Regions from separate parts of the Aeromonas sp. FDAARGOS 1415 genome, predicted to be linked through region 3. Evidence: riboswitches for the same ligand, from Rfam matches in the RefSeq annotation. Region 3 holds a riboswitch; each other region holds the start of a gene.
What was found. A riboswitch is a leader RNA that binds a small molecule or an ion and turns the genes downstream of it on or off. The one in region 3 is predicted to bind cyclic di-GMP.

Region 1 (5,238 bases), 460 kb from region 3:
CCGAGCTGATGAAGCAGCCCCAGCGCTTCAACTGGCAGGGGCCCCGGGATCCCCAGATGATGATCCACTGGACCGCGGATGCGCTGATCGGCATGTTGTGGGTGCTGCTGCCGCTGTTCGGTCTGCTCGCCCTGCTGCTGGTCCTCCTCGGCGCCGTCCCCGGCGGCATGGTGCTGGTCTGGAAGAAGCTGATGCCGAGCGGGGAGAAGCTCAATCCGCTCAAGGGCCTCAAGCGGATGTTCTCGACCCACAGCCTGATGGAGCTGCTGAAATCCCTCCTCAAGGTGCTGCTGATCGGCGGCACCCTGGCCCTGATGCTGGAGCACCAGTGGCCCACCCTGATGATGATGAACCGCATGCCGCCCCAGGCCGCCATGGAACAGGCGCTGCGGATCCTCTCCCAGGCATTTATCTTGCTAGGCAGTGTGCAGATGCTGATCGCCGTGCTGGATGTGCCCTATCAGCGCTGGTCCCTGAGCAAGCAACTGAAGATGACCAAGCAAGAGGTCAAGGACGAGCACAAGAACAGCGAGGGGCGTCCGGAGATCAAGGCGAGGATCCGCCAGGTGCAGGGCATGCTGGCACGAGCCCGCATCGAGCAGCGGGTGCCCCAGGCCGATGTCATCATCGTGAACCCGACCCATTACGCGGTGGCCATCAAGTACGATCCCGAGCGTGCCAACGCTCCCTATGTGATTGCCAAGGGGGTGGACAGCATGGCGGAGCGGATCCGCGAGGTGGCCGGGCAGCACGGCAAGATGGTGATGAGCCTGCCCGAGCTGACCCGGGCCATCTACTACTCCACCCGGGTGGATCAGGAAGTGCCGGCGGGTCTCTACACCGCAGTCGCCTATGTATTGAATCATGTATTGCAGCTACGGGCCTATGAGGCTGGCAAGGGCAAGAGACCCAACCCCCTTGCCCCCTTGCACGTGCCGCCCGAGTTACGTCAACCTGAGAGGTAAGTTGTGAACTGGCGTGTATTGACCCAATCCTATACCGCAATCCCCATGATGCTGCTGGCCATCCTGGCAATGATGATATTGCCTCTGCCGGGCTGGCTGCTGGACGCCCTGTTTACCTTCAACATCGTGCTGGCGGTGCTGGTGCTGCTGGTTTCCGTCTCGGCCCGCCGTCCGCTGGACTTCTCCGTATTCCCGACCGTGCTCCTGGTCGCCACCCTGATGCGGCTGTCCCTCAACGTTGCCTCCACCCGGGTCGTGCTGCTGCACGGTCATGAGGGCAACGAGGCCGCCGGCAAGGTGATCCAGGCCTTCGGCGAGGTGGTCATCGGGGGCAACTACGTGGTGGGTCTGGTGGTCTTCGTGATCCTGATGATCATCAACTTCGTGGTGATCACCAAGGGGGGGGAGCGTATCTCCGAAGTCTCCGCTCGCTTCACCCTGGACGCCATGCCGGGCAAGCAGATGGCCATCGACGCCGACCTCAATGCGGGGACCCTGGATCAGCACCAGGCCCGGGCAAGGCGGGAGGAGATCGCCAGGGAGGCGGATTTCTACGGCGCCATGGACGGGGCATCCAAGTTCGTTCGTGGCGACGCCATCGCCGGACTGCTGGTGCTCATCATCAACCTGGTGGGGGGGCTGGCCATCGGTATCTTCCAGCACTCCCTGCCGGTTTCCGATGCGTTTCGTATCTATGCCCTGCTCACCATAGGTGACGGCCTGGTCGCCCAGATCCCCTCCCTGCTGATGTCCACCGCCGCAGCCATCATCGTCACCCGGGTGAGCGACGAGGGGGAGATGTCGGATCAGGTCGGCCAGCAAATCCTCGCCTCCCCTCGTGTGATCTACACGGCGGCGACCATCATGCTGATCCTGGGCCTGGTTCCCGGCATGCCCATGCTGGCCTTCCTCAGCTTCGCGGCCGTACTGGCCTGGACCGGTTGGAGCGTCAGCCAGCGCCGTGCCCAGGATCCGGCGCTGGATGCGGCAGAGGCGCTGACACGCCAGATGGTACAGCCGGAGCCCCAGGGGCTGGAGTGGCAGGACTTGCCGCCGGTGGACACTGTTGCCATCGAGCTCGGCTATCGGCTGGTCCCCCTAGCGGAGGCGGACAAGGGGGCCGAGTTGCTCGCCCGGGTGCGCGGCATCCGCAAGACGCTCTCCGAGCAGTACGGCTTCCTGCTACCCGAGATCCGGGTGCGCGACAACCTGCAACTGCAGCCGGATCAGTATCGCATCAAGCTCTCCGGCATCGCCCTGGCCTCGGGCAACGTGGACTGCCAGCGGCTGATGGCCATCAGCAGCGGGGAGACCTACGGCGCCCTGGACGGCGAGCTGACCCAGGATCCCGCCTACGGCATGAACGCGGTCTGGATTTCGCCGGACAACAAGGCCAAGGCCCTCAACCTGGGCTATTCGGTGGTGGATTCCGCCACCGTCATCGCGACCCATGCCAGCAAGCTGCTCAGGGAGCAGCTCGACAACCTGTTCGGTCATGACGAGGTGGGCAAGCTGGGCCAGCATCTGGCCACCCAGTCTCCCCGTCTGGCGGAAGAGCTCAATCTGGCCCTGACCCAGATGCAGCAGCTGCGGGTCTTCCGCCAGCTGCTCAAGGAGCAGATCAGCCTCACCGACATCCGCACCATCGCCACCACCTTGCTGGATGCGAGCGAGCTGACCAAGGATCCCGTCCTGCTGGCATCCGATGTGCGCTGCGCACTGAAACGGCAGATCGTCAGACAGGCGATAGGTTCCCGCGACGTACTGGGGGCCTTCACCCTGGATGATCGGCTGGAGCAGACCCTGCTGACGGCGATGAGCCAATCCCAGCAGCAGGGGAAGATCCAGCTGGACAGCTTCCCGGTGGATCCCCAGCTGCTGGCACAGCTGCAGCAAAACATGCCGCTGGTGAAGGAGCAGTTGCAGCAGCAGGGATACCCCCCTGTGCTGGTGGTGATGCCCCAGCTCAGGCCCCTGATCGCCCGCTATGCCCGCTCCTTCTCGAAGGGTCTCAAAGTGATCTCATATAATGAAATACCGGAAGAGCTGCGGGTCGAAGTAATTGGCACGTTGGGCTGAAGTTGAATTGCCTTATTCTCTGCCGGCAGGAAGTGACTATTCCGCATATCTGCTTGAATTGTCATATAAAGCCGTTATGATGTGACGGTTTTTGACGCGACACATACTGACGATTAAATAACAAAATACAAACAATCAGGTGTGTCTCATGGCTTGAAGGATCACCAAGCCATGCCATCCAAATACGGGTCGTCGCATGATAAAGGCAAACTGAACTGAAAAGTCAGGACGCAAAGCCTCCGGTCTAACAGCATTGATGCTAATGATAGCGGGGTTGCCAAGGCCATGATTCTCGCCTTGTTTTTATGAAGATATAGGGCAAGCGCTCAATTAGAAGCGCTGCTCTGTCTTTGTATGTCTTAATTTTTCAGCTGTCGGTTCTGTTGATTGATTCATGTACAATCACAGGTTCGGGATAATATGTTTTCTGATATTTCTATCAAGGAAAATTCAGTATCGGTCGATATTGGAACCCATGCTCATTTATTATTGGTCTCCTCATTGTCACCAAATGGAAACCATGTTGGGCAAATATTATTGAATGCCGGTTATCGAATTACCCATCAGGATTCTGTGACGCAGGCCAAACATTTTATTTCGAACCACTGCGTCGATCTTATTCTGCTCGATATGGCCGTCATGACAGAAGCCGGCCCTGCCATGGTGCAGACGCTGGCGGGAACCGACTGCGTCATCCTGGTCAATGAACATCAGGCCTATCTGGCGGCCGAGGCCATGCGGGCCGGCGCCATCGACTACATCATCAAACCCTTCAGCCAGCGACAGATCCTCGACGTCGTCAGGGGCGCCCTGCGCCTGCGCCAGGCCATCCCCAACCTGATCGCCACCTCCCCCCAGAGCCTGCAGGTGCTGCAGCTCGCCCGCCGGGCTGCCAAGACCTCGGCCACCATCCTCATCGGTGGCGAGTCGGGGACGGGCAAGGAGCGGCTTGCCCGCTACATCCACGAAATGTCCAGCCGGGCGGCCAAGCCCTTCGTGGCCATCAACTGTGCGGCCATCCCGGAGGCCATGCTCGAGTCCATCCTCTTCGGTCACAGCAAGGGCGCCTTCACTGGCGCGACGGCCAGCCAGCAGGGCAAGTTCGAGCTGGCTCAGGGGGGCACCCTGCTGCTCGACGAGATCTCCGAGCTGCCGCTGGCATTGCAGGCCAAGCTGCTGCGGGTGCTGCAGGAGAAGGAGGTCGAACGGCTGGGCAGCCATCAGGTGATCGCGCTGGACGTGCGCATCATCGCTGCCAGCAACCGGGATCTGCGGGAGCTGGTGGTGCGGGGCGAATTTCGCGAGGACCTCTTCTACCGGCTGGACGTGCTGCCCATGAGCTGGCCCGCCTTGAGAGAACGGCAGGACGACATCCTGCCCCTGGCGGAGTACTTCATCGAGCGTTATGCCGCACAGCAGGGTTATCGCCTCAGCGAGAGTGCCCGCCAGCAGCTGCTCTCCTATGACTGGCCAGGCAATGTGCGCGAACTGGATAACGTCATCCAGCGGGCGCTAATTATGGCTCGCGGATTGCATATTCAGGCCGTCGATTTGATGCTGCCCCATTACGCAGCGGAAGCCGACACTCCGCTACCGCAGACACTCACGGCCCCGGAGGGGCTCAACGAGACCAAGCGGCATGCCGAATTTCAATTCGTTCTTGAGACGTTGCGCCGTTTCCGTGGCCACCGGACACGCACGGCAGAAGCCCTCGGGATGACGACCCGGGCACTTAGATACAAGCTGGCTGCCATGCGCGAGCAGGGCATCGATGTCGAGCAGCAGATACAAAACTAAGGGATAACCGAGTGAAGATTGAGATCATGTCATCACAGGTGACACTCCTGCAGCAGATGCAGGAAATGCAGCGAGTCGCCAGTCAACCCCCTGCCATCGAGCCAAACGAGGCGTCTGCCGTCTCGTTCGGCGACGCCATGCGTGACGTCGTCGGCCGGGTCAACGAACAGCAGAACATCGCCTCCAGCCTGATGACCGCCGTCGATGCGGGGCAGAGCGACGATCTGGTGGGGGCCATGGTGGCCAGCCAGAAGGCAGGCCTCAGTTTTTCCGCCCTGATGCAGGTGCGCAACAAACTGATGACCGGCTTCGATGACATCATGCGCATGCCGCTCTGAGGTTGGTGATGACTGAATTGGTATCCTCTTCACCAGCGTCAGGCTCCCTGATCGCCCGC
Region 2 (5,238 bases), 1.6 Mb from region 3:
TCAGGCCGGGTTGGTGCCCGGCGACCCATTACTAGAAGACGGTGGCACTTCCACCGTCCCCCAGCGCAGGAGGCGATGGTGAACTTTCAGCAGTTGCGAATCATTCGGGAAGCGGCACGGCGGGATTACAACCTGACCGAGGTGGCCAATGCCCTCTTTACTTCCCAGTCCGGGGTCAGCCGCCACATTCGCGAGCTGGAAGAGGAGCTGGGGCTCGCGCTCTTCATCCGCTACGGCAAGCGGCTGCTCGGCATGACGGAGCCGGGCAAGGAGTTGCTGGTGATCGCCGAGCGTATCCTCAATGACGCCGACAACATCCGCAAGCTGGCCAGCACCTTTGCCAACCGTGACTCGGGCCGGCTGCTGGTCGCGACCACCCACACCCAGGCCCGCTACGCCCTGCCCAGGGTGGTGAAGGCGTTTCGCGAGCAGTTCCCTCTGGTGCAGCTGGAGCTGCGCCAGGGCAGCCCGGAGGAGATAGTACGGCTGGTGCAGACCGGCGAGGTGGACATCGGCATCAGCAGCGAGCAGCTCGACAGGAGCGAAGGGGTGGTGGCGTTTCCCTACTACCGCTGGCATCACAACATAGTGGTGCCGGAGCAGCATCCCCTCACCGCCGAGCGGGATCTGACCCTGGCTGCCCTGGCCCACTGGCCCATCGTCACCTATCAGGCCGGCCTCACCGGGCGGGTGCGGGTAGACGAGGCGTTTGCCGAGGCCGGCATAGCGCCGCAGATCCTGCTGACGGCCCAGGATTCGGACGTCATCAAGACCTATGTCGAGCTGGAGATGGGGGTGGGTATACTGGCGGACATGGCGTTCGACACCCTGCGGGACAAGGGATTGGTGCAGCTGGACGGCAGCCGGCTGTTTGCGCCGCACACCGCCTGGATCGGCCTCAAGCAGGGGCAGTTCCAGCACAACTTCGCCTGGCAGTTCATCCAGCTGTGCAACCCCGAGCTGGCGTTGTCGGAGATCCAGGCCCGTGCCATGAGCAACGAGCCCCTGCTCGACTACCAGATCTGAGCGGTTGCCATGGCAAACGGGGAGCCATTGGCTCCCCGTTTTATTGCGGACGGATGGGCCCCTTCGGCTGACCCTATCCGACTTTACGCTGCGCAGGTGCGGCGGATCACAGCTGTGTCCATGCCTCCTGCCAGTGGGAACCCACGCCCGGCTCATACTGGGTGGCCGTGCTCGCCCACTGGCTGCACCAGCCGCTGTAGGGGAAGGGTTTGCACTGGTAGATCTTGCCGTTCTTCGGCTGCAGTACCCGGGTGCCCGCAGTGTAGGACTTGAGCCCCTCCGGGAAGCTGTACTGGTAGTCACCGCCAGCGGCCGGATCCTTGAACATCAGATCCAGGGTCTGCTGCAGGGTGGCGCCCCCGTTCTTCGGCTTGGCCTCGATCACCAGCTGATGGTGGCCGGCGCTCAGGCCGCTCAGGGCCATGGTGAAGCCCTGGCTGCTGTCCTTGATGTCGGCGCTGGTCTGCCCCCTGGCGACACCGCCATGGTCGTAGAGGGTGCTGGTGACGGCGAGATCTCCCTGAGCGGCGACGGTGAAGGCCAGGGTGAGCTGGCCGTTGTCGAGCGGATACTCGCTCGCCAGGCCGCTCACGCTGATGCTGTCGCTGACCGGGGGTTGCTGCTGCTCTAGCTGGACTTCTACTCGCTGCAGGTTGCTGCCCGCTTTCAGGTAGACGGGGTTCTGGCCGTAGACCGGGTTGAACTGGCCGTCCGTGCCCTGCTGGCCGGCGCGGATCTGGCTCTGTTCGGCATTGATCTTGCTCGCCAGGGCGTGAGCCCAGTTGTTCTTCAGGCCTTGCTCGGTGCTGGCGATGGTCAGCTCGATCTGCAGATCGGTGCGTTCGCCACCGGCGTCGAATACCCGGGTTCTGGCCTTGTCGCCGACGGCGAGGTCGATGGAGGGATAGATGGTGCCTCCCTGACTCCAGGTCAACGGCGGCTGGCCGTCGTCCTTGAACCGGGCGTCGATCAGGTTGTAGAAGCTGTTGGTGGTGTCACCCACCTCCCAGACCCCGAGGATCAGCTGATAGCCGGTGCGCTCGGGCAGGGTGCAGTTGTGGGTCACCTGCTTGGGTGGCTGTACCATGCCCCCGTCGATGACGCAGAAGGGCACGAGATCGAAGGCGTCCCGGGTGAGCGGTTGGTTCGGGTTCCAGTCCTGCCGGGTGAGGTAATAGCGCCAGTTGCGGGTCGCGTGGTTGGCGGTGAAGGTCCAGCTGATGGCGAAGGGACCGGCCTGCACATTGCGCTTGGTCCAGCGATCGCTGGTCTGGGCGTTGAGCTCGCCAAACTGCGGGTGTCCTGCCGAGGCGATCTGGCCATCGGCGGGGCCACCAGCGGGGAAGCCGGAGGGGGCCTCCAGGCTCTGGGGCTCCCACTGGATGGCGCCGCACTGGATGTTGCCACCCGTCTTGCACAGGTAGTTGCGCGACTCGGGCTGGCTGATATAGCCGTGGGCGAGGGCGCCGCCGCTGGCCAGTAGCGTCAGCGCCGCCGCGAGGCGATTGAATTGAAGTTTTGCTGCCATACATTCCTCTGTTCGGTGATGTGGGCAGTCAAGTTGGCAGGGGAAATCCCGGTGCACACCTGGGTGTGGCAACCCCGCTATCCTGGACAGCATGTCTTTAGACCGGAGGCTTTGCGTCCTGGCCTTTCAACCAGTTTGCCAAATGACTACAGAAAGGATCATGGTGCCGCACTGGGCGACAGACCCATGATGACTATATTTTGTTAAAAAATTAAGTGTAAATATTGACGGCTTGACCTCATCGGAGCAGTACGACTCCCCATACTTCTCTTGCTCCCCCCTCGGACAGGGCGATACCGATCATCAGGTGTGTTCGGGCTGGGCCGCCCGACATCCCCCGCCGCTTGCCCCCCAGATGCACGTCTGGACCAATCGCCAGCAGACAGTGCTCCCTGCTTTTTGGTAGCTTGTTCATGCGCATCCCGGCGCACTGTTTGCCAATCTCTGTGAAGGGGGCGGCATCTCACCAATAAAAGGAGTGGGCACCCGTGCGGGTGACCCCATAAAAGAGGGAATTTATGAGTTCCATTGCCAGGAATTATCTCAACCAGCTCAACGCCGACTACCTGCAGGTACACAGGCGCAAGGAGGATCTGTTCTGGTCCACCTACATGGGCACCAGCGACGATCAGGCCGGCTTCACCGCCGCCGAGCAGGCTTACAAGGCCTTCTGCGCCGACCCGGCACGCCTGCCGGTGCTGCGGGAGATGCAGGCCCAGGCCGAGGAGACCGAGCTGAAACGCGGTCTGGCAGGCTGGATCGCCTTCTTCGAGTGCAATGTCATCGAGGATCCTCAGGCCGCGTCCCTGATGGACGAGCTGGTGGCCGCCGAGGCGGATCTGTTTGCCCGGCGCAAGGGGCTGAAGCTGACCTTGCTGGACGAGCAGGGTCACCAGGTCCCCGGCAGTCTGCCCGCCGCCAGCACGACGCTGGCCGCCAGCAGCGACGAGGCGGTGCGCCAGAGTGCGCTCGCCATGTTCCACGCCCTGGAGCAGTGGGTGGTCGACAACGGCTATCTGGAGATAGTCGCGCTGCGCAACCGCTTCGCCCGGGCCATGGGCTATCGCGACTACTTCGACTACAAGGTGCACAAGAACGAACAGATGAGCCCGGAGCAGCTCTTTGCCGTCTTGGATGACTTCATCGCCCGCACCGATGCCCGCCTGCACCAGAGTCTGGCCGAGTTGAAGGACGCCAAGGGGGAAGAAGCCCTGCTGCCCCACAACCTGCGCTACAGCGTGAGCGGCGACGTGACCCGCCAGCTCGATCCTTACGTGCCCTTCTCCCGGGCGCTGAAGGATTGGGTCGGGAGCTTCCGCCGCCTCGGCATCCAGTACCGCGGTGCCACCCTGACCCTGGATCTGCTGACCCGGGAGGGGAAATACGAGAACGGCTTCTGTCACGGCCCGGTGCCGAGCTTCTGGCAGGAGGGGGAGTGGGTACCGGCGGTGGTGAATTTCACCAGCCTGGCCAACCCGGCTCAGGTGGGCAGCGGCTGGAGCGGGCTCAACACCCTGTTCCACGAAGGGGGCCACGCGGCGCACTTTGCCAATGTCACCGGCAACGCCCCCTGCTTCTCCCAGGAGTTTCCGCCCACCTCCATGGCCTATGCCGAGACCCAGTCGATGTTCTGCGACAGCCTGCTGGACGACGCGGACTGGCTCAAGCGCTACGCCAGGAATGATGCGGGGGAGGCGATCCCCGATGCGCTCATCCAGGCGATGATCGCCGCGCGCCAGCCGTTTCGCGCCTTCAACGAGCGCCAGATCGCGCTGGTGGCCTACTTCGAGCGGGATCTCTACGCCATGGACGAGGCCGAGCGCACCCCGGCCGCCGTGCTGGCGCTGGCACGCCAGTGGGAACGCAAGATCCTGGGGGTCGAGAGCCCGCGCCCGCTCTTGGCCATTCCGCACCTCCTGAACCAGGAGTCGGCCTGTGCCTATCACGGCTACCTGCTGGCCCTGATGGCGGTGGAGCAGACCCGCGCCTACTTCCTGAAGCGCGACGGCTACCTCACCGACAACCCGCGCATCGGGCCGGATCTGGCCGCCCACTACTGGGGCCCGGGCAACGGCATGACCCACGACGAGACGCTGCAGAGTCTCACCGGTGAGGGCTTCAGCGCAGTGCCCCTGGCCGAGGCGTGCAACCGGAGCGCCGCCGAGGCGTGGCAGCAGGCGCAGGCGTGCATGGCGGCGGCACGGCAGCGTCCGCCGGCGGGGGAAGGGACGCCGCTCGACGCCCGCATCCGGGTGGTACACGGCGCCGAGCTCATCGCCGACAACCAGGAGTCGGAGGCCCGCATGCTGGCCGACTTCGAGGCCTGGATCCGGCGCCATTACGGGGCCGAGGCCGCCGTGGCCGGCTGAGCCTGCCCCTGAGCTCCGAGCCCCGCCAGCTGGCGGGGCTCTCTATTGGCGAGAGGGGGGGCGCACGGGCCTCTTTCGGGGGCATATGCAAGGGAAGGGACTATCCCGCTGTTTTTCCTGTGCATTCATCGAGATGGCCGGGGCCTGGCCAGGCTGCTGGCACAGTGTCGCCAGATATGTTTTTCTCGATATATTGAGTATTCATGGCGATCCCATATCATGGCGCTCGCTCGTCACCAGAGAGTGGCGACATTCAGATGATTTGCTAACAAGAGAGCCCTGAAGGCTCGTCGAGGGATGGAAAGTGAGAGCCGT
Region 3 (5,238 bases):
GCGGGGAGCAGCGGGCAGATCTGAAGTTCCTGACCGGGGTCGCCTATTTTGAGCAGCAAAAGCCCAAGGAGGCGCTCAACGCCTTCACCCAGGCCGCCCAGAATGGCAACGTCAGCGGTCGTGCCACCCCCTGGATCAGCTTCTTGAAGGAGCAGCAGGGCGGCGCCGTCACCCAGTAAGCGACAACAACGGGCCGCCCCGGACGTTCGGGGCGGCCACCCGGCCGAGGGAAGCGCCTTCCCGCCCGGTCGGCAAGCACAAGGGGACCTGCCCCGCAGATTGCCTTGGTGGCAATTGGCCGCTCTTCGGAGCGGTCTTTTTTATGGCACCTCCCCTGCCCTTTTTCCCCTCCTTCTCCTTATACAAGGCACAAAAAAATCCGGAGCCTGGGCTCCGGATTGAGTCATTGCGTTGAGACGGGGTTGCCCCCTCAACCTGTCATCAGTAGTTGCACACCAGCTTCCAGCTACCGTCGCCCGCTCTGAGTTCGCTGCGGGTACAGCAGCCGGGACAACTCAGTAGTTGCACACCAGTTTCCAGCTGCCATCGCCCGCTCTGAGTTCGCGGCTGGTACAGCAGCCGGGGCAACTCAGTAGCTGCACACCAGCTTCCAGCTGCCATCGCCCGCTCTGAGTTCGCTGCTGGTACAGCAGCCGGGACAACTCAGTAGTTGCACACCAGCTTCCAGCTGCCATCGCCCGCCTTGGGCTCGCTGCTGGTCCACCAGTTGGCCTGCCACACCGCCTTGCCGTTGGTCATGCGGTCGTTGCCATTGGCGTGATCCCCGCGCGGCCAGGTCGGATAGGCATTGTAGTCCGCCGGGTTGACGTTCTGGCTGGCGCAAGTAGTGCCACCACTGCCGCCGTCACCACCGCCACTGCTGCCCAGCACCGCCTCGGCCAGGGCCGGGAAGTCGGACTTCAGGCCTATGGTCTGGCTGCCCGCAATCAGGCGCATGCCGCTCGGCACGCCGGCGGCCGGCAGATAGTAGGTCATGGCCACTTCCACGTCGGTGCCCGGCGCCCAGGCCTTCCAGGCCGGCAGCGTCAGGGCCACCTTGTGGAAGTCCTTCTCGTTGGCGATGCCGTCCGAGTTCTGGTTGCCGCCGCTCTCCACCACTTTCAGCCCCATGCCGCTCTGGTCGGTGATGGTGTCTGAGGTGGAGGTGGGCACCAGAAACTCGATGCGGGTGCCGCCCGGAATGGTCTGGGTCGACTTGTTGGTGAGCTTGAGGGTCGGGTTGATCGGGTAGTTGGAGTCCCCTTCCTTGAAGCCGGAGAGGCTCACGCCGATGTCGAGCTGGGCGGCCGGAGCCGGCAGATCATTCTGCTTCAGGGCCGCCTTGTCGGCCTTGCTGAACTTCTCGTAGGCGAGGCTGGTGAGGGTGCTGCCCATCACGTACTCGTTCTTCGCGGCGTCGAAGTCATAGTCCCCCGCCATCTCCCAGAACATGACGCCCCCTAGGCCGCGCTTGACGATGTAGTCGAGCTTGTGACCCATGGACTCTTCATCTTCGGTAGAGAGGAACACCTTCTTCTGCTCGTTCCAGAGCCAGGGCGCATGGGCCTTGTCATCGTAGTAACGGACATACTGGCCTTGGATCACGTCTGCCGGGTTGTTGGGATCCAGACCCCAGGCCTGGCCGTAGCTCGGCAGGATGGTGATGCCGAGGCTGGCCGCGTGCTCCAGGTTCTTGGCATGCCACATGGGCACGGCGCCGCCGCCTATCTCCTTGCCGCTCTTGTCGAGGTCATGCCAGATGTTGTCGATGCCCACCGCCCCGTTGCCGCACGGAATGGTGCTCCCCCCCGTGCCCGGCTGGCAATCGCTCTGGCTCGGCAGCGCCGCCTTGCCACCCAGCCCCTGGGTGCCACCGGTGACCCCCTGCCAGCCACGGGTGTAATAGGGCACCCCTATGTTGATCTTGCCCGCCGCCAGGGCACCACGGAAGTAGTGGGCCGCCCAGGCGGAGTTGAGATAGCCGATGCCGCCAAACTGGGCCTGGGTGTAGACCCCCCACTGGGCCAGCTCGGGATCCGCCTTGTTGTCGAACAGGGCGGCGTTGTGGCCGACGAAGTGGTTCCAGGCGCCGTGGAAGTCATAGGTCATCAGGTTGACGTAGTCGAGGTACTGGGTGACCTGGAAGTTTTCCATGCCGCGCAGCAGATAGGCCGAGGCCGGCGAGGCGATGGTCAGCATGTACTTGCGACCGTCCTCGGTGCCGGCGCTGTCGAGCTTGTTGCGCAGGGTCTTCATCAGCACTTCATAGTTCGCAAAGAGCTTGCCGCGACACAGGTTGGAGAGCGGGAAGTCGTTCGGGTTGCCCGCATCCTTCATGGAGGTGGGGTACTCGTAGTCGATATCCACACCATCGAAGCCGTATTGGCGGATGAAGCCCACCGCCGAGTCGGCAAAGGCGTTGATGCCGGCGGTATTGACCGAGCAGTCGCCCTTGGTGGTGGCGGCGTAGAAGCCGCGGGTATCGGCCCAGCCCCCGACGGAGATGAGGGTCTTCACGTCCGGATACTGCTTCTTGTACTTGGACAGCAGGTTGAAGTGGCCCTGGTAGGCGAACTCGGGATCCATCTCGGCGCCCGGCACGCCGTTCCAGGTCATCTTGGTGGCCGAGTCGTCCACCTTGATGACGTGGCTCTGCTCGTCCACCGCCGCGAAGGCGTAGTTGATGTGGGTGATCTTGTCCCAGGGGATGTCGTTCACCAGGTAGGCGGGCAGGCCGTTCTTGCCGGTGCGCCAGGAGGTGAAGTAGCCGATGACACGGCGACCGTGATCATCCCCCATGCACTCGCTGCCGTCGGCGCGGTAGATCTGGCGCACGTCGCAGGAGAGGTTGCCGCCAGTGGGAGGCAGTGCGGCCTCTTCCACCTGCGCATCCACCTGGGCCGATTCGCCAGAGAGATTGGCCTTGTCGGTCGCCACCAGCTTGAGACCGGCCAGCCCCTTGTTCTGGGGCGTCCAGCTCACTTGCCAGGGGGCGCTGGTGTCTTCGCCCACCTTCTGGCCATTCACGAAGAGCTCGACCCTGGCGACGTCGTCATTGGCGTCGGTGACGTTGCCGCTCACCGCCACGCTGCGACCCAGGGTCACCCTGGCGCCGGCGGCCGGGCTCGCGATGCTCACTTTGGGCGCCTCGGGCGCGACCACGGCGGCGACCTTGAAGCTGGAGTCCGCCTCGCTCAGCACCTTGCCATCCTTGTCCAGCGCCCGAGCCTTGAGGGCGTGATTGCCCACACCGGCGGCAGACCAGCTCGCGCTCCAGGGGGAAGCCGTGGCGGTGGCGACCAGGGTACCGTCGATGAGGTACTCCACCTTGGCGAGCGCCGTGACCGGGCCGCTCAGGGTCACCGCCAGGGCAAGGCTGGTCCCCTCGCTGACGCTGGCACCCACGGCGGGGGAGCCGATGGCGACGACCAGGGCCGGTGGCGGTACCTCGCCGCCATAACGCTTCCAGGCATCGGCCCAGACGGTGCCGACCCCGGGCTCATAGTGGTAGGGGGACGCGCCGCACCAGCCGGAGTAGGGGAATTCCTTGCATTCATAGAGGGCGCCTGCGTTGCTGACGATGTCGCCAGCCTTGTAGGCGGTGCCGGCCTGGTAGGCGGGGTAAGCGGCCTGCGCCCAGGCAGGGACGGCCGCAAGGGCGACCAGCATGGCAAGCCTGCTGGGCCTCAAGATCTGTTGCATATTGTTATCTTCCTTGTTTGTCTTGGCTTCAACACCGGGAAAAGCGCAATCGCAACAGGGGGAAAGGGAACGACAACAGGCCATGGACGGGCCACAAACCCTCAAGTTACCCTGGGTAACCCCGCTGTCTGGCCCGTGGTCGGGCAGATCGGAGGCTTTGCGTCCCGGCATCACTGCCGGTTTGCCCTTGTCCTGGGTTCCGTGAGGAACAGCCCGAGTATAGGAAGCAAGTCTCGACCGCTCAATCTTTATTCTCGAAAGAAAATATGTGGGGACGTTCCCACACTTCATCCCTCATCGAACAGATGAGAAATAAATGATTAATATCAGTATCTTGAGCCTATCTAAACCTGGCAAACAGCCTCTTTTATTCCCTTTCTTGCACGCTGGACCACTGGTCCGAGTTGCCAGAAATGTGACAAGGCACGTCATTGGCCAGGGCCGAGAAGATGGATAGAAGGGTCAATTTAAAAGAGAGGAGTCCCTGTCTTGCTGGTGCCGTCCCTATGGATGTGACGCCTGAAAGACCCGCGCCGAGGCGGGCGAAGGATTGGCAGCCCGGCGGGATCCGGGACGATGCAAAACGACAAAACAAAAAGGCCACCGCAATGCGGTGGCCTTCTGTTGTCATCGAATGATGGTGGAGCTACGCGGGATCGAACCGCGGACCTCTTGCATGCCATGCAAGCGCTCTCCCAGCTGAGCTATAACCCCAAATTTTTACTCTTCAGACAACCGGTTCTGGCGGCCGGTCATCCTGGACGCTTGGCGTCCGAATCATGGTGGAGCTACGCGGGATCGAACCGCGGACCTCTTGCATGCCATGCAAGCGCTCTCCCAGCTGAGCTATAACCCCAAATTCTTTACTCTTTAGACAACCGCTTCTGGCGGTCGGTTGCCTTCGACGCATAACGTCTGAATGATGGTGGAGCTACGCGGGATCGAACCGCGGACCTCTTGCATGCCATGCAAGCGCTCTCCCAGCTGAGCTATAACCCCACAAAGGTCGGCCTGGGTGATACACACCGCACTGCCCTGGGTACTTCATTTCAATCAGGAACCTGGTGGAGCTACGCGGGATCGAACCGCGGACCTCTTGCATGCCATGCAAGCGCTCTCCCAGCTGAGCTATAACCCCTTGGATTCCAGATTGTGCGAGGAGAATTTGGTGGAGCTACGCGGGATCGAACCGCGGACCTCTTGCATGCCATGCAAGCGCTCTCCCAGCTGAGCTATAACCCCAACTCACCTCGGCGCTACCAAAGTTATCTCTGGCAACGGAGGCGCATGATAGGCATCGTCCGCTTTGCTGTCAACCCAAAATTCGCACCCGCTGGAGCGTTTAGTCAAAATTCAGTCAGTTAGCTGTTTTTACCGCCAACCTCATCGCTATGTCGCTGTTTTACGTCGTAAATCAGGTGGGGACTCAAAAAAAGAGGGCCCCCTCAGGGAGCCCTCTCATGCCATCTTGGGTACTGACCCGGCGAGCCTGAATTACTCGGCGGCCATGCGTGCTTCGATGTACGCCAGGGCGCG
Region 4 (5,238 bases), 1.8 Mb from region 3:
TGCTGCTGCGCCGGGTCTGGCAGCAGGGGCGGGACGAGCGCCTGATGCGGCTGCTGCTGCAGGTGCGCCGGGGCGCCATCCTGCTGATCCTGCTGGCCGCCTGGGCGCTCTACCTCTGGCTCGGGGATCTCACCAGTCTGTCGCGCATCGGCTATTTGTCGTTCGGCGCCGTGGCCCAGTTCGCGCCGGCTCTGCTGCTTGGTCTCTACTGGCGGCACGGCAACCGCAAGGGGGTCTACCTGGGTCTTGCCCTCGGGGTCAGCCTCTGGTGCCTGACCCTGCTCGCCGAGAGCGGCCTGCTGGCGGGATCTCCCCTGGAGGCCCTGCTGGCCCCCCCCGACTGGCCCGCGTTTCGCGAGCTGAGCCTGGGGGCCTGGTGCCTCTTCCTGAGCCTCTTGCTCAACCTGGTGGGTTATGTGGCTGGCTCGCTCCTGTCCCGGGCGGCGGTGAGCGAGCGGCTGCAGGCGGCCAACTTCGTCGGCAAGCAGAGCCGGGACACGGCGGCGCTCTACCAGGCGCGGGTCTCGGTCAAGGAGCTGGAGATGCTGGCGGCCCGCTTCGTGGGGTCGAGCCGGGTCAAGCGCGCCTTCGGCCGCTTCGCCGGCGAGCGGGGTGGCACCCTGGCGCCCCAGATGCAGGCCTCGGCGGAGCTCATTGCCCACACCGAGCGGCTGCTGGCGGGGGTGTTCGGCACCTCGTCCGCCCGGCTGGTGCTGGCCTCGGCCCTGCAGGGGCGCAACATGCAGCTCGAGGAGATCGCCACCATAGTGGACGAGGCCTCCGACGTGTTCCGCTTCAACCGCGGCCTGCTGCAGGGGGCCATCGAACACATGGGGCAGGGGATCTCCGTGGTGGACAGGGAGCTCAGGCTGGTGGCCTGGAACCGGCGTTACATCGAGCTGTTCTCCTATCCTCCCGGCCTCATCCAGGTGGGTCGCCCCATCGAGGAGATCATCCGCTACAACGCCGGGCAGGGGCTGTGCGGCCCCGGCGAGATCGAGGCCCAGGTGGCGCGCCGGGTTGCCTTCATGCAGCGCGGCAGCCCCCACATCTCGGCCCGGGAGCGGCCGGATGGCCGGGTGATCGAGATGCAGGGCAACCCCATGCCCGCCGGCGGTTTCGTCATGACCTTCACCGACATCACCCCGTTTCGTGACGCCGAGCGGGTACTGCGCGAAGCTAACGAGCACCTGGAGGCGCGGGTGGCCGAGCGCACCCATGAGCTCTCCGAGCTCAACCGCCAGCTGCTGCTGGTGAACCAGCAGGTGGAGCGGGCCAACCACTCCAAGAGCCGCTTCCTCGCGGCGGTGAGCCACGACCTCACCCAGCCGCTCAATGCGGCCAAGCTGTTCACCTCCTCCCTGCTGGAGATGCTGCCCCCGGCGGACGAGCCCGCCCGCATCGCCCGCCACATCGACGATGCCCTGGGGGCGACCGAGGATCTCATCATGGACCTGCTGGATATCTCGCGCCTCGAGGCCGGCAAGTTCAAGGCCAAGAAGCTCGACTTCGCCCTGAGGGACGTGCTCGACAACCTCAAGGCGGAGTTCGGGGTGCTGGCCCAGGCCGGGGGGATCCAGTTCTCCGTGGTGGAGAGCAGCCTCGCGGTCTACAGCGATGTGCGCCTGCTGCGGCGGGTGCTGCAAAACTTCCTCACCAACGCGTTTCGCTACAACCCGGGGGGCCGGGTACTGCTCGGCTGCCGCCGGCTGGGGGACAAGGTGCGCATCGAGGTGTGGGACAACGGCCCCGGCATCCCGGAGGGCAAGCAGGAGGCGATCTTCGACGAGTTCTCCCGCCTCGATCACTCCCGCACTGCCAAGGAGCAGGGGCTCGGCCTCGGGCTTGCCATCGCTCGCGGCATCTCTCTGGTGCTGGGTCACCAGCTCTCCCTGCGTAGCTGGCCCGGAGCGGGATCCGTGTTTGCCATCACCCTGAACCTCGCGACCCGGCCCGTGACGGCGAGCCAGATGACGGCGCCAGCCCAGCGGGACAGCCAGCTGGAAGGGGTCAGGATCCTCTGCATCGACAACGAGGAGGACATCCTCATTGCCATGGCCTCCCTGCTGGAGCGCTGGGGCTGCGAGGTGCGCTGTGCCCAGAGCCTGGAGCAGGCAGAGGAGATCATCGGGGCTGGCTTCCTGCCCCGGCTGGTGCTCTCTGACTATCACCTGGACGACGGCAAGACGGGGTTGCAGGCGCTGCACATGATCAGGCTGGCCCATGGCAACGGCATCGGCGGTATCATCATCAGCGCGGATCGCAAGAGCGAGCTGCAGACGCAGATCCGCGAGCATGGCTTCGGTTATGTGAGCAAGCCGGTCAAGCCGCTCAAGCTGAGGGCCCTGATGAACAGCCTGCTGCTACCGGTTCAGTGACGGCAATCACAGATTCCATCTTTGATTGACGCGGCTGATAATGGTTCTCATGCAGCATCATCGGCGACGTTGTTGCCGATTTGTATGCATTTTCGTGGCCAACTGGCAATGGTGAGTCCCTGTCACTGTTATTTTTACTAGGTGGCGGACCGACGACTCTCCTCTATAGTCATTCGGCGATTATTTTCATCGCAAATCAAGTTGTGCAAAAAGGCAAACCGGACGAAAGTCCGGGGCGCAAAGCTTCCGGTCTAAGGGTCAGCGGTACCTAGGATAGCGGGGCCACCACAGGTTGTTTCGTCCATGGGCCAAGCCATGGTGCGATGTCGTCTGCATTCCCTGTCAGGTTGCGTTGCCTTTTTCGTTGTTTATTCCAATAACGAAATAAGGAAGTTCAACTATGTTCAGTCCAAAACATTCCCTGCTGGCGCTGCTGGTCGGGGGGATCTGTTCCACCTCCGCCCTCGCTGCCGCCCCCGGCAAACCCACCATAGGCTGGGGTGAAACCAAGTTCGCCATCATCCAGATCGATCAGGCCGCCACCTCCTACAACAAGCTGGTGACTGTCCACAAGGATGGTGCCCCCGTCAGCGTGAGCTGGAACCTCTGGTCCGGCGACGTGGGCCAGACCGCCAAGGTGCTGCTCGATGGCAAGGAGGTGTGGTCGGGGGCCGCCGCGGCATCCGGCACCGCCAACTTCAAGGTCACCAAGGGGGGCCGCTACCAGATGCAGGTCGCCCTGTGCAACGCCGATGGCTGCACCCTCTCCGACAAGAAGGAGATAGTGGTTGCCGACACGGACGGCAGCCACCTGGCGCCGCTCGATGCGCCGCTGCAGGAGAACAACAAGCCCTACGCCAACAAGTCCGGCAAGGTGGTGGGGGCCTACTACGTGGAGTGGGGCGTCTATGGCCGCAAGTTCACCGTGGACAAGATCCCGGCCAAGAACCTGACCCACATCCTCTACGGCTTCACCCCCATCTGCGGTGGCAATGGCATCAATGACAGCCTCAAAGAGATCTCTGGCAGCTTCGAGGCGCTGCAGCGCTCCTGCGCCGGTCGCGAGGACTTCAAGGTCTCCATTCACGATCCCTGGGCCGCCGTGCAGATGGGGCAGGGCAAGCTCACCGCCTTCGATGAGCCCTACAAGGGCAACTTTGGCAACCTGATGGCCCTCAAGCAGGCCAACCCCGACCTCAAGATCCTCCCCTCGGTCGGCGGATGGACTCTCTCAGATCCCTTCTACTTCTTCAGCGACAAGACCAAGCGCGACACCTTCGTCGCCTCCATGAAGGAGTACCTGCAGACCTGGAAATTCTTCGACGGCGTGGACATCGACTGGGAGTTCCCGGGCGGTCAGGGGGCCAACCCCAACCTGGGCGGGCCGCAGGATGGCGCCACCTATGTGGCGTTGATGAAAGAGCTGCGCGCCATGCTCGACGAGCTGGAGGCCGAGACCGGTCGACAGTACGAGCTCACCTCGGCCATCAGCGCCGGCGGCGACAAGATTGCCAAGGTGGATTATCAGGCTGCCCAGCAGTACATGGACCACATCTTCCTGATGAGCTACGACTTCAACGGCGCCTGGAGCAACACCGAGCTGGGTCACCAGACCAACCTCCATGCCGCGAGCTGGGATCCGGCCACCAAGTACACCACCGACAAGGGCGTCAGGGCGCTGCTCGGCCAGGGGGTCACACCGGGCAAGATCGTGGTCGGTGCGGCCATGTATGGTCGCGGCTGGACCGGGGTCAGCGGTTATCAGGCCGGCAACCCCTTCACCGGCACCGCAACCGGCCCCGTCAAGGGCACCTGGGAGAACGGGGTGGTGGATTACCGCGACATCGTCAACAACCGCATGGGCGCAGGCTGGGAGCAGGGCTATGACGAGGTGGCCGAGGCCCCCTACGTCTTCAACGCCGGCACCGGGGATCTCATCAGCTTCGACAACGACCGTTCGGTCAAGGCCAAGGGGCAGTACGTGCTGGCCAACCAGCTTGGGGGCCTGTTCGCCTGGGAGATCGATGCAGACAACGGCGACATCCTCAGCGCCATGCACGAGGGGCTCGGCCATGGGGACGGCGGCACCACGCCACCGGTCAACAAGCCGCCGGTGGCCAATGCCGGCAGCGATCTGAACGCCACCGGCCCGGCGGAGGTGACGCTCAATGGCAGCGCCTCCCACGATCCGGAAAACGGGGTCCTGACCTACAGCTGGAAGCAGGTGTCCGGCCCGCAGGCCAGCCTGCTGGATGCCACCTCGGCCAAGGCCCGCGTGGTGCTGGATGCCGTCAGCAGCGACATCAACCTGGTGTTCGAGCTGACCGTGACCGACGATCAGGGGCTCTCGGCCAAGGATCAGGTGGTGGTGACCAACAAGGCACCGCAGCCGAACCTGCCGCCCGTGGTGAACGTGTCGGCCACCGCCAGCGTCGAGTCCGGCAAGCAGGTGACCATCCAGGCCACGGCCTCCGATCCGAACGGTGACGCCCTGAGTTATCAGTGGACGGTGCCGGCGGGTCTCAGCGCGACTGGCCAGGACAGCGCTAGCCTGGTGGTGACGGGCCCGAGCGTCACCAGCGACACCGCCTATGATCTGACCCTGGTGGTCACCGACGGTGCGCTGGATGCCACGGCGACGACGCGTCTGACCGTCAAACCGGCCAGCACGGGGGGCGGCTGCAGTGCGACCGATCCCGATGCGGCCAACCATCCGGCGTGGAGCGCCAGCACCGTCTACAACACCAATGACAAGGTGAGCCACAAGCAACTGGTGTGGCAGGCCAAGTACTGGACCCAGGGCAACGAGCCGAGTCGCACCGCCGATCAGTGGAAGCTGGTGAGCCAGGTGCAGCTGGGT

Region 1: another riboswitch for cyclic di-GMP. It lies ahead of I6L45_RS08490 (sigma-54 dependent transcriptional regulator); the one in region 3 lies ahead of I6L45_RS10705 (glycosyl hydrolase family 18 protein).
Region 2: another riboswitch for cyclic di-GMP. It lies ahead of gbpA (N-acetylglucosamine-binding protein GbpA); the one in region 3 lies ahead of I6L45_RS10705 (glycosyl hydrolase family 18 protein).
Region 4: another riboswitch for cyclic di-GMP. It lies ahead of I6L45_RS01995 (glycosyl hydrolase family 18 protein); the one in region 3 lies ahead of I6L45_RS10705 (glycosyl hydrolase family 18 protein).

Annotation. Positions count from the first base shown of each region.
Region 1 is NZ_CP077363.1:1,777,319-1,782,556, forward strand. It holds gene flhB (flagellar biosynthesis protein FlhB) at 1-965, shown strand, start outside; gene lfhA (lateral flagellar biosynthesis protein LfhA) at 969-3,044, shown strand; cyclic di-GMP riboswitch class I at 3,239-3,326, shown strand; gene I6L45_RS08490 (sigma-54 dependent transcriptional regulator) at 3,465-4,841, shown strand; gene lfiE (lateral flagellar hook-basal body complex protein LfiE) at 4,853-5,179, shown strand; gene fliFL (lateral flagellar M-ring protein FliFL) at 5,188-5,238, shown strand, end outside.
Region 2 is NZ_CP077363.1:662,336-667,573, reverse strand. It holds gene cbl (HTH-type transcriptional regulator Cbl) at 79-1,026, shown strand; gene gbpA (N-acetylglucosamine-binding protein GbpA) at 1,133-2,554, opposite strand; cyclic di-GMP riboswitch class I at 2,619-2,704, opposite strand; gene I6L45_RS03130 (M3 family metallopeptidase) at 3,073-4,923, shown strand; gene I6L45_RS03125 (murein L,D-transpeptidase family protein) at 5,228-5,238, shown strand, end outside.
Region 3 is NZ_CP077363.1:2,234,636-2,239,873, reverse strand. It holds gene I6L45_RS10710 (lipopolysaccharide assembly protein LapB) at 1-179, shown strand, start outside; gene I6L45_RS10705 (glycosyl hydrolase family 18 protein) at 664-3,669, opposite strand; cyclic di-GMP riboswitch class I at 3,814-3,898, opposite strand; tRNA gene I6L45_RS10700 (tRNA-Ala) at 4,341-4,416, opposite strand; tRNA gene I6L45_RS10695 (tRNA-Ala) at 4,483-4,558, opposite strand; tRNA gene I6L45_RS10690 (tRNA-Ala) at 4,626-4,701, opposite strand; tRNA gene I6L45_RS10685 (tRNA-Ala) at 4,765-4,840, opposite strand; tRNA gene I6L45_RS10680 (tRNA-Ala) at 4,869-4,944, opposite strand; gene gltX (glutamate--tRNA ligase) at 5,197-5,238, opposite strand, start outside.
Region 4 is NZ_CP077363.1:416,616-421,853, reverse strand. It holds gene I6L45_RS02000 (PAS domain-containing hybrid sensor histidine kinase/response regulator) at 1-2,378, shown strand, start outside; cyclic di-GMP riboswitch class I at 2,581-2,668, shown strand; gene I6L45_RS01995 (glycosyl hydrolase family 18 protein) at 2,779-5,238, shown strand, end outside.